DNA from 2 places in the Streptomyces sp. NPDC059906 genome. Region 2 is predicted to be linked to the other one. Evidence: predicted binding sites of a transcription regulator. Region 2 holds the regulator's gene; the other holds the start of a gene.
The links. Region 2 encodes HrcA, which represses chaperone genes, less so after heat shock. Its sites were predicted from a motif close to TTNGCACTCNGNNNNNCNGAGTGCNAA; they were not measured.
Positions count from the first base shown of each region.

Region 1 (5,279 bases), on a different contig from region 2:
CCTTCTCACCGACCGGGAGTGACAGCCGGTGGCGCAGCGTCCGCACCCCCGCCTCCAGGGACTGGATGTGGGCGTGGGCACCGCGTCGGGCCAGCGCCCACTGATCATGCGTGGCTTTGGTGATCGCACCCGCCCAACGGGCCGACGACACCGGCGTCAACTCCCGCTTGCGCACCGCCCACGCCCCGGCATCATGGTCCAGCCCGTCACGACAGCGCGCCCTCAGGTCACGGGACGCCAGTGCGCCCAGATGCGCCCCGACCTGCCGCAGTACCTCCACGTCCATGGTGGTGAGCTGTTTGAACCGGGTACGCACCGCCACCCCCGACGGGCCCAGTGCCACGAACGGCGCCGCAAGCTTCCGCAGACCACCCACCCGGAACCCCCGATCAGCCGAGACGACCTTGCACACCACCCTCAACGAACGCCCTCGCCAAAGGACACGCATTCGGCAGGCGAACTCTCATTCGCTCTCGGAGACAGAACCTTCCAACCCCACCACCGTGCTCACCCATTCATGCCAGAGCACACTCCTACACAGTCAACGGCCAGCAGTTCCCAACCCCTTGCCCACACCGGTGCAGGCAGGTTCTCAATCTTGGGCCGGTGTGCGGACGTGGTGGGCGTTCTCCCCCGGGGTGCGTGGGTGCCGGCACCCGCACGGAGGCCGGACACGACAACGCGTCGATGATCAGCGGCGTGCGGGTGGGTGCAGGGGCGCAGGCCAGTTTGCGTGCCGGCCGGGTAGCGGCGGCTACACGATCACCAGCTGGAGGCCCGCACTCCGCTCAGCTCAGGGTCCTGATAGCCGACGCGTCGTACGGGGCGAGCGTGTCGAAACGGCCGGTGAGGACCTTCTCGGCCCACCGCGGGTCCTGGAGCAGCGCGCGGCCGACGGCGACGAGGTCGAACTCGTCGCGCTCCATGCGGTCGAGGAGGTTGTCGAGGCCGCGCACGGAGGCGCCCTCGCCCTGGAAGGCCTTGTCGAAGTCGCCGTCGAGACCGACCGAGCCGACGGTGATGGCGGTCCTGCCGGTGAGCTTCTTGGTCCAGCCGGCGAGGTTGAGGTCCGAGTCCTCGAACTCCGGGACCCAGTAACGGCGGGTGGAGGCGTGGAAGGCGTCCACTCCGGCCGAGGCGAGCGGGGCGAGGATGGCCTCCAGCTCCTGGGGGGTCTCGGCGAGACGGGCGTCGTAGGCCTCCTGCTTCCACTGCGAGTAGCGGAAGATCACGGGGAAGTCCGGGGAGACGGTCTCCCGTACGGCGGCCACGATCTCGGCGGCGAACTTCGCCCGGGCCACGGGGTCGCCGCCGTAGGCGTCGGTGCGGCGGTTGGTGCCGGACCACAGGAACTGGTCGATCAGGTAGCCGTGGGCGCCGTGGATCTCCACGCCGTCGAAGCCGATGCGCTCGGCGGCCGCGGCGGACTCGGCGAAGGCGCCGATGACGTCGGCCAGGTCGCGCTGGGTCATCGCCCTGCCGGTGGGCTCGTCCTCGCCGATGCGCAGGCCGGACGGGCCGACGGCGGGGGCCTCCGGGAAGGGCTGGTCCCCGGCCTTGCGGACCATGCCGATGTGCCACAGCTGCGGCACGATCGTGCCGCCCGCCGCGTGCACCGCCCCGGCGACCTTCGCCCACCCGGCGAGCTGCTCCTCGCCGTGGAAACGCGGCACGCGGTCGCTCTGCCCGGCGGACTCGTGCCCGACGTAGGTGCCCTCGGTGACGATCAGGCCGACCCCGGCGGCGGCGCGGCGCGCGTAGTACGAGACCACGTCCTCGCAAGGGATGCCGCCCGGGGAGAACATGCGGGTCATCGGCGCCATCGCGATGCGGTTCGGCACGGTGAGGCCGTTGATCGTGGCCGGGCGGGCGAGCAGTTGGGCGGCGCGGGTGGCGGCCTCGGTGGGGGTGGCGGTCACTTGCGGGCTCCCTGGAGTAGGTACCGGGTGGTATGTGCGCGCGCATTCATCGCACTCCTCGGTGAACGGCCCGGCCCGCTCGGGGCATTCCGTCCGTGGCCGCCGATCCGCCGTGACCCGGGACACATACGGCGCCCGGCCGGGAACGCGGAAAGGCCCGAGGGCGGCACCCCCCTCTCGGGGAGTGCCGCCCTCGGTCCGTGCTGGACGGTCGATCAACCGGAAACGGTCGATCAGAAGTCCATGTCACCGCCCGGCATGCCGCCCGGGGCGCCCGCCGGAGCGGCCTTCTCGGGCTTGTCGGCGATGACGGCCTCGGTGGTGAGGAACAGCGCGGCGATGGAGGCGGCGTTCTGCAGGGCAGAGCGGGTCACCTTCGCCGGGTCGATGATGCCCTCGGCGATCATGTCGACGTACTCACCGGAGGCGGCGTTCAGGCCGTGGCCGACGGTCAGGTTGCGGACCTTCTCCACGACGACGCCGCCCTCGAGACCGCCGTTGACGGCGATCTGCTTCAGCGGGGCCTCCAGGGCGAGCTTCACGGCGTTGGCGCCGGTCGCCTCGTCACCCGTCAGCTCCAGCTTCTCGAAGACCTGGGAGGCCTGGAGCAGGGCCACGCCACCACCGGCGACGATGCCCTCCTCGACGGCCGCCTTCGCGTTGCGGACGGCGTCCTCGATGCGGTGCTTGCGCTCCTTGAGCTCGACCTCGGTGGCGGCACCGGCCTTGATGACGGCCACGCCGCCGGCCAGCTTCGCCAGGCGCTCCTGGAGCTTCTCGCGGTCGTAGTCCGAGTCGCTGTTCTCGATCTCGGCGCGGATCTGGTTGACCCGGCCCTGGACCTGGTCGGCCGAGCCGGCGCCGTCCACGATCGTGGTCTCGTCCTTGGTGATGACGACCTTGCGCGCGCTGCCCAGCAGGTCCAGCGTGGCGTTCTCCAGCTTGAGGCCGACCTCCTCGGAGATGACCTCGCCGCCCGTGAGGATGGCGATGTCGCCGAGCATGGCCTTGCGGCGGTCGCCGAAGCCCGGGGCCTTGACGGCGACGGACTTGAAGGTGCCGCGGATCTTGTTGACGACCAGGGTCGACAGGGCCTCGCCCTCGACGTCCTCGGCGATGATCAGCAGCGGCTTGCCCGACTGCATGACCTTCTCCAGGAGCGGCAGCAGGTCCTTGACGTTGCCGATCTTGGAGTTGGCGATCAGGATGTACGGGTCGTCGAGCGACGCCTCCATACGCTCCATGTCGGTGGCGAAGTACGCCGAGATGTAGCCCTTGTCGAAGCGCATACCCTCGGTGAGCTCCAGCTCCAGACCGAAGGTCTGGGACTCCTCGACGGTGATGACGCCTTCCTTGCCGACCTTGTCCATGGCCTCGGCGATCAGCTCGCCGATCTGGGTGTCGGCGGCGGAGATGGAGGCCGTGGAAGCGATCTGCTCCTTGGTCTCGACGTCCTTGGCCTGCTCGAGCAGGGCGGCGGAGACGGCCTCGACGGCCTTCTCGATACCGCGCTTGAGGGCCATCGGGTTGGCACCGGCCGCGACGTTGCGCAGGCCTTCCTTGACCAGGGCCTGGGCGAGGACGGTCGCGGTGGTCGTACCGTCACCGGCGACGTCGTCCGTCTTCTTGGCGACTTCCTTGACCAGCTCGGCGCCGATCTTCTCGTACGGGTCCTCGAGCTCGATCTCCTTGGCGATGGAGACACCATCGTTGGTGATCGTGGGGGCGCCCCACTTCTTCTCGAGGACGACGTTGCGGCCCTTGGGGCCGAGCGTCACCTTGACGGCGTCCGCGAGCTGGTTCATGCCGCGCTCGAGGCCGCGCCGCGCCTCCTCGTCGAACGCGATGATCTTGGCCATGTGAAGTGGTCCCTCCAGGACTGGGGGTGATTCCTTCGGACCGCGCCCGCGCCCGCGACGGACGGCTCGCCGGCCTTGTGGTTCCTTCCCCACCCGGCCTGCGGGCCTCACCGACCCGGTCCTTCGTTGTCACTCTCACCTTCAGAGTGCTAACGCCAATGATTAGCACTCGGCATGGTCGAGTGCAAGCGCCTCTCGGGGATCGAGCCCTCCCGTCAGCCACCCGCGAACAAGGGGACGACGGGCGTCCGGGCAGGCCGAAGGGCCCGTACCCCAGGAGGTACGGGCCCTTCGGATGAAGACCGGGTTGCGGTGGCCGCGCGTCTCAGGCGCTGAGGCGAACCATGTCGGCCTGCGGGCCCTTCTGACCCTGCGAGATCTCGAACTCGACCCGCTGGCCTTCTTCGAGGGTGCGGTAGCCGTCCATCTGAATCGCGCTGTAGTGGACGAAAACATCCGCACCACCGTCGACCGCGATGAAGCCGTACCCCTTCTCCGCGTTGAACCACTTGACGGTGCCCTGAGCCATGCCTAACTCCCCTATTACTGGCCCTTGCACAGATCCGCACTTCGCGGACCCGGGTCAGACCTCGCCCCCTCACGACTGGGGGCGTGCGCCGGAACGCGTCGACCGCGGCTGAATGTATCTGTCCAACTGCCGTCTGCAACAGGTCAATCGGACGAGAAATCTGGACGTACCCGGTCCGGAATGTGGCGAACTTTCGCCTGAATACGGGTCAAGTCGGGTCACGCAAAGGGAACAAAAGCCGCGAAATACGCTCGCACTTTGGCTGCTTCTTGTCGGGCGGGCGGCAGGAATTAACGGTTCCCGTTGTGCCGATCGGGAGCGCGTTCCCCAACTCTACCGTGCTCAACCACATGGAATTGCCCCCTCCGTTTCTCTCACGGAGAGGGCAATTCACGCTACGACACGTATCAGCCGCCAGCGACCGCCGGGATGATCGAGACGCCCGCGCCGTCCGGCGTCGCGGTCTCCAGCCCCTGCTCGAAGCGGACGTCGTCGTCGTTGACGTAGACGTTGACGAAGCGGCGCAGCTTGCCCTGGTCGTCCAGGACGCGGGCGGCGATGCCGGTGTGGTTCTTCTCCAGGTCGGAGATGACCTCCCCGAGGTTGGCACCGTCGGCGCTGACCTCGGCCTTGCCGCCGGTGTAGGTGCGCAGGATGGTCGGGATGCGAACGGTCACGCTCATGCGAGGCCAGCCTCTCGGAAGGAGTCCAGGTTCGGGCGGATGGTGGCGGTGAGGCCGGTGCCGGCCACCGCGTCGAGGGTCTTCAGGCCGTCGCCGGTGTTGAGGACGACGGTGGTGAGCGACGGGTCGAGCACCCCGTTCTCGATCAGCTTCTTCGTGACGCCGACCGTCACGCCGCCCGCCGTCTCCGCGAAGATGCCCTCCGTGCGGGCGAGCAGCTTGATCGCGTCCACGACCTGCTCGTCGGTCACGTCCTCCACGGCGCCGCCGGTGCGGCGGGCGATGTCCA
Region 1 is NZ_JBHWKU010000007.1:210,706-215,984, reverse strand. It holds gene ACFV9J_RS14425 (IS200/IS605 family accessory protein TnpB-related protein) at 1-376, opposite strand, end outside; gene ACFV9J_RS14420 (NADH:flavin oxidoreductase) at 789-1,919, opposite strand; gene groL (chaperonin GroEL) at 2,153-3,778, opposite strand; gene ACFV9J_RS14410 (cold-shock protein) at 4,104-4,307, opposite strand; gene ACFV9J_RS14405 (MoaD/ThiS family protein) at 4,715-4,990, opposite strand; gene thrC (threonine synthase) at 4,987-5,279, opposite strand, start outside.
Region 1: groL (chaperonin GroEL) is a predicted target of HrcA. The motif match lies at 3,941-3,967, and genes of this name have one in related genera.

Region 2 (5,279 bases):
GCGCCGACTGGTGGGGCGCGGGACCGGGCGCGCACTCCCACGTGGGGGGTGTGCGGTGGTGGAACGTGAAGCACCCGGGGGCGTACGCGGGGGCGCTGGCGGCGGGGAAGTCGCCGGGCGCGGGGCGCGAGATCCTCACGGACGAGGACCGGCGCGTGGAGCGCGTCCTGCTGGAGCTGCGCCTGCGGGAGGGCGTCCCGCTGTCGCTCCTGCGGGAGGCGGGGCTCGCGGCGTCGCGCCGGGCGCTGGGCGAGGGACTCCTTCAGGAGGGGCCGTACGAGGCCGGGAGTGCGGTCCTGACACTGCGCGGGCGGCTGCTGGCGGACGCGGTGGTGCGGGACCTGGTGGACTGAGGGGTCATCCCCGCTTCCGCGGGGAGCAGGAACTGCTCGGCCGTGTGGACGAGCTGATCGACGGACCATCTCCGCAGGGGCGGAGAGCAGACCACCAGGCCTGTTCCGTCAACGACCGGCGATGTTCAAGACACGGTTACGTGATCAATGAGTCGTTCCACACTGCCCAGCAGCTCCGGCTCCAGGTCCTTGTACGACCCCACCCGCGCCAGGATCGCCTGCCACACCGCCCCCGTGTTCTCCGACGGCCACCCCAGCGCCCGGCAGACCCCCGTCTTCCAGTCCTGACCGCGCGGCACCCGGGGCCAGGCGTCGATCCCGACCGCCGACGGCTTCACGGCCTCCCAGATGTCGATGTAGGGATGGCCCACGACCAGCGCGTGCTCGCTCGTCACCGCCTCCGCGATCCGCCACTCCTTCGAACCCGGCACCAGGTGGTCCACCAGGACCCCGAGCCGCGCGTCCGGCCCCGGCGCGAAGTCGGCGACGATCGAAGGCAGGTCGTCGACACCCCCCAGGTACTCCACCACCACGCCCTCGATGCGCAGGTCGTCGCCCCAGACCTTCTCGACCAGCTCGGCGTCGTGCCGCCCCTCGACGTAGATGCGCCCGGCGCGCGCCACCCGCGCCCGTGCGCCGGGGACGGCGACCGAACCGGACGCCGTACGGGAGGGGGCGGAGCGTGCCGGACCGGAGGACGACGACGGTCGTACCAGCGTCACCACGCGGCCCTCCAGGAGGAAGCCGCGCGGTTCCAGCGGGAAGACGCGGTGCTTGCCGAAGCGGTCCTCCAGGGTCACCGTGCCCGCCTCGCAGCGGATCACCGCGCCGCAGAACCCGGTGCCGGGCTCCTCGACCACCAGGCCGGGATCGGCGGGCACCTCGGGAACGGGCTGCGGTTTCTTCCACGGAGGGGTCAGGTCGGCGGAGTACTGGCGCATTCTGCCGACGATACGAGGAACGCCCGCGCGATGATCAACGCGACACGCCGAACCGGGCGGCCAGTGCGTCCCGTTGGGCCCGGACGAACGCCGCGTCCACCACCGCTCCGTGACCGGGGACGTACAGCCCGTCGTCGCCGCCCAGGTCCAGCAGCCGGTCCAGGGCGGCCGGCCAGCCCGCCGGTACGGCGTCGGGCCCCGCCTGCGGCTCGCCGGACTCCTCGACCAGGTCGCCGCAGAACAGGACGTTCGGGGAGCCCGGCACCAGCACCGCCAGGTCGTGCCCGGTGTGCCCCGGCCCCACGTCGGCCAGCAGGACCTGCCGTCCACCGCCCAGGTCGAGCGGGCGCTCGCCCCGGACCTCGTGCCCGACGAGGGGGAGCGCCTCGGCCGCCTCCCGCGCCGCCCGGGCGTCCAGCCCCTCGACCACCGCGTCCGCGCGCAGCGCCTGACGCCCCTGTCCGCCCGGCGCGAACAGCGCGCCCGCGCCCGTGCCCGCCGCGCCGCACGCGCCGTACACCTCCGCGCCCGTGAACGCCGCCGCGCCGAAGACGTGGTCGAAATGCGGGTGGGTCAGCGCGAGATGTGTCACACGGCGGCCGGCGAGCCGCCGCGCCCCCTCGCGCAACCGGGCGCCCTCGTCCAGGCTCGACCCCGCGTCCACCATCAGCGCCGCGTCCGCGCCGAGCACCAGCCCCGCCGTGCAGTCCCACCCCGGCAGCCGGCACCGCCCCACCCCGTCCGCCAGCCGCTCCCAGCCCAGCTCTTCCCAAGTCACCGTCACGGCGACGACGCTAACGGCTTGGTCCCGGCCTTGCCGGGGGCGTACCCCACGGCCGTACACTGGGCCGGGGAAGTCTGGCACTCGCGAGCCATGAGTGCCAGGGCAGACAAGTCGGACAGGGCCAGACGGGCCGAAACGGGCGGACGACAGCTGGAGGTGCGCGCCGATGCTCAGTGAACGCAGGCTGAAGGTGCTGCGCGCCATCGTCCAGGACTACGTCGGCACCGAGGAACCGGTCGGCTCCAAGGCCCTCACCGAGCGGCACAACCTCGGCGTCTCCCCGGCCACCGTGCGCAACGACATGGCGGCCCTGGAGGACGAGGGGTTCATCGCACAGCCGCACACCAGCGCCGGGCGCATCCCGACCGACAAGGGCTACCGGCTCTTCGTCGACAAGCTGGCGGGCGTCAAGCCGATGACCGCGCCCGAGCGGCGTGCCATCCAGAACTTCCTGGAGGGCGCGGTCGACCTCGACGACGTCGTGGCCCGCACGGTGCGGCTGCTGGCGCAGCTCACCCGGCAGGTCGCCGTCGTGCAGTATCCGTCGCTGACGCGCTCGACCGTGCGGCACGTGGAACTGCTCTCGCTCGCGCCCGCGCGCCTGATGCTCGTGCTGATCACGGACACCGGGCGGGTCGAGCAGCGGATGGTCGACTGCCCGGCGCCGTTCGGCGAGGCGTCGCTGGCCGATCTGCGGGCGCGGCTCAACAGCCGGGTCGCGGGGCGCCGTTTCACGGATGTGCCGGCTCTGGTGGAAGATCTGGCGGAGCCCTTCGAGGCCGAGGATCGCGGTACGGTCTCCACCGTGCTCTCCACTCTCCTGGAGACGCTGGTCGAGGAGAACGAGGAGCGGCTGATGATCGGCGGCACCGCCAATCTGACCCGCTTCGGGCACGACTTCCCCTTGGTGATCCGGCCGGTGCTGGAAGCCCTTGAGGAGCAGGTCGTGCTCCTCAAGCTGCTCGGCGAGGCGAAGGATCCGGGCGTGACCGTACGGATCGGTCATGAGAACGCCCACGAGGGACTCAACTCAACGTCCGTCGTGTCGGTCGGCTACGGTTCGGGCGGCGAGGCGGTTGCCAAGCTCGGCGTGGTCGGACCGACCCGCATGGACTACCCGGGAACGATGGGAGCGGTACGCGCAGTGGCACGGTACGTCGGACAGATCCTGGCGGAGTCGTAGGTGGCCACGGACTACTACGCCGTACTCGGCGTGCGCCGCGACGCCTCCCAGGACGAGATCAAGAAGGCGTTCCGGAGGCTCGCGCGCGAGCTGCATCCGGACGTCAACCCCGATCCGAAGACCCAGGAGCGGTTCAAGGAGATCAACGCCGCCTACGAGGTGTTGTCGGACCCGCAGAAGAAGCAGGTCTACGACCTCGGCGGCGACCCCCTCTCGCAGGCCGCCGGCGGTGGCGCGGGCGGCTTCGGCGCGGGCGGCTTCGGGAACTTCTCGGACATCATGGACGCGTTCTTCGGCACGGCGTCGCAGCGCGGGCCGCGCTCGCGCACCCGCCGCGGCCAGGACGCGATGATCCGCATCGAGGTCGAGCTGGACGAGGCCGCCTTCGGTACGACCAAGGACATCCAGGTCGACACCGCGGTCGTCTGCAACACCTGCAACGGCGAGGGCGCGGCCCCGGGCACGTCGGCCCAGACCTGTGACATGTGCCGCGGCCGCGGCGAGGTCTCGCAGGTCACCCGTTCCTTCCTGGGCCAGGTCATGACCTCGCGCCCCTGCCCGCAGTGCCAGGGCTTCGGCACCGTGGTCCCGACCCCGTGCCCCGAGTGCGCGGGCGACGGTCGGGTCCGCTCCCGGCGCACCCTGACGGTGAAGATCCCGGCCGGTGTCGACAACGGCACCCGGATCCAGCTCGCGGGCGAGGGCGAGGTCGGCCCCGGCGGCGGCCCCGCCGGCGACCTGTACGTCGAGATCCACGAGCTGCCGCACTCCACCTTCCAGCGCCGCGGCGACGACCTGCACTGCACGGTCACCATCCCGATGACGGCGGCGGCCCTCGGCACGAAGGTGCCGCTGGAGACCCTCGACGGCATGGAGGAGGTCGACATCCGCCCGGGCACCCAGTCCGGCCAGTCGATCCCGAAGCACGGCCGGGGCATCACCCACCTGCGCGGCGGCGGCCGCGGCGACCTCATCGTCCACGTCGAGGTCACCACCCCGGGCAAGCTCGACCCCGAACAGGAACGCCTCCTGCGCGAGCTGGCCAAGCTCCGCGGCGAGGAACGCCCGACGGGGCAGTTCCAGCCGGGGCAGCAGGGGCTGTTCTCCCGGCTGAAGGACGCGTTCAACGGGCGCTGACGCCGTACGCCGTGATGCGGATGCTCCTGGCGTATGCCAACGGAAGCCCGGATTCGGACTTGTGTGGAGGACGTGACAACATGCCGTCATGTCCTCCGCACTGACCGATCTCTTCCCCTACCCGATCGTGCAGGCGCCCATGGCGGGCGGCGTCTCCGTGCCGCGGCTCGCGGCCGCGGTGTCCGAGGCGGGCGGGCTGGGATTCCTGGCCGCCGGGTACAAGACCGCGGACGGGATGTACCAGGAGATCAAGCAGCTGAGGGGGCTCACGAGCCGTCCCTTCGGCGTCAACCTCTTCCTCCCGCAGCCGGAGACGGCCGATCCCGCGGCCGTCGACGTCTACGCCCACCAGCTGGCCGGCGAGGCCGCCTGGTACGAGACCGAGCTGGGCGACCCCGACTGCGGCCGGGACGACGGCTACGACACCAAGCTCGCCGTCCTGCTGGACAACCCCGTGCCGGTGGTGTCCTTCCACTTCGGCGTGCCCAGCCGCGAGGTCGTCGACTCCCTGCACCGTGTGGGCACCTTCGCCCTGGTCGGCGCGACCACCGCGGACGAGGCCCGGGCCGTCGAGCAGTCCGGCGCCGACGCGGTGATCGCCCAGGGCACGGAGGCCGGCGGCCACCAGGGCACCCACCGGGACAACCCGGAGACCGGCGGCGCCGGCACCGGACTGCTGTCGCTGGTCGCCCAGGTCCGGGAGGCGGTGAGCCTGCCGATCGTCGCCGCCGGCGGCATCATGCGCGGCGGCCAGATCGCCGCGGTCCTCGCGGCCGGCGCGAGCGCGGCCCAGCTGGGCACCGCCTTCCTCGCCACCCCCGAGTCCGGCGCGCACGACCTGCACAAGCAGGCGCTGACCAACCCGCTCTTCGTCCGCACCG
Region 2 is NZ_JBHWKU010000020.1:87,076-92,354, forward strand. It holds gene hemW (radical SAM family heme chaperone HemW) at 1-353, shown strand, start outside; gene ACFV9J_RS27115 (DUF3097 domain-containing protein) at 479-1,294, opposite strand; gene ACFV9J_RS27120 (MBL fold metallo-hydrolase) at 1,329-2,078, opposite strand; gene hrcA (heat-inducible transcriptional repressor HrcA) at 2,245-3,261, shown strand; gene dnaJ (molecular chaperone DnaJ) at 3,262-4,398, shown strand; gene ACFV9J_RS27135 (nitronate monooxygenase) at 4,487-5,279, shown strand, end outside.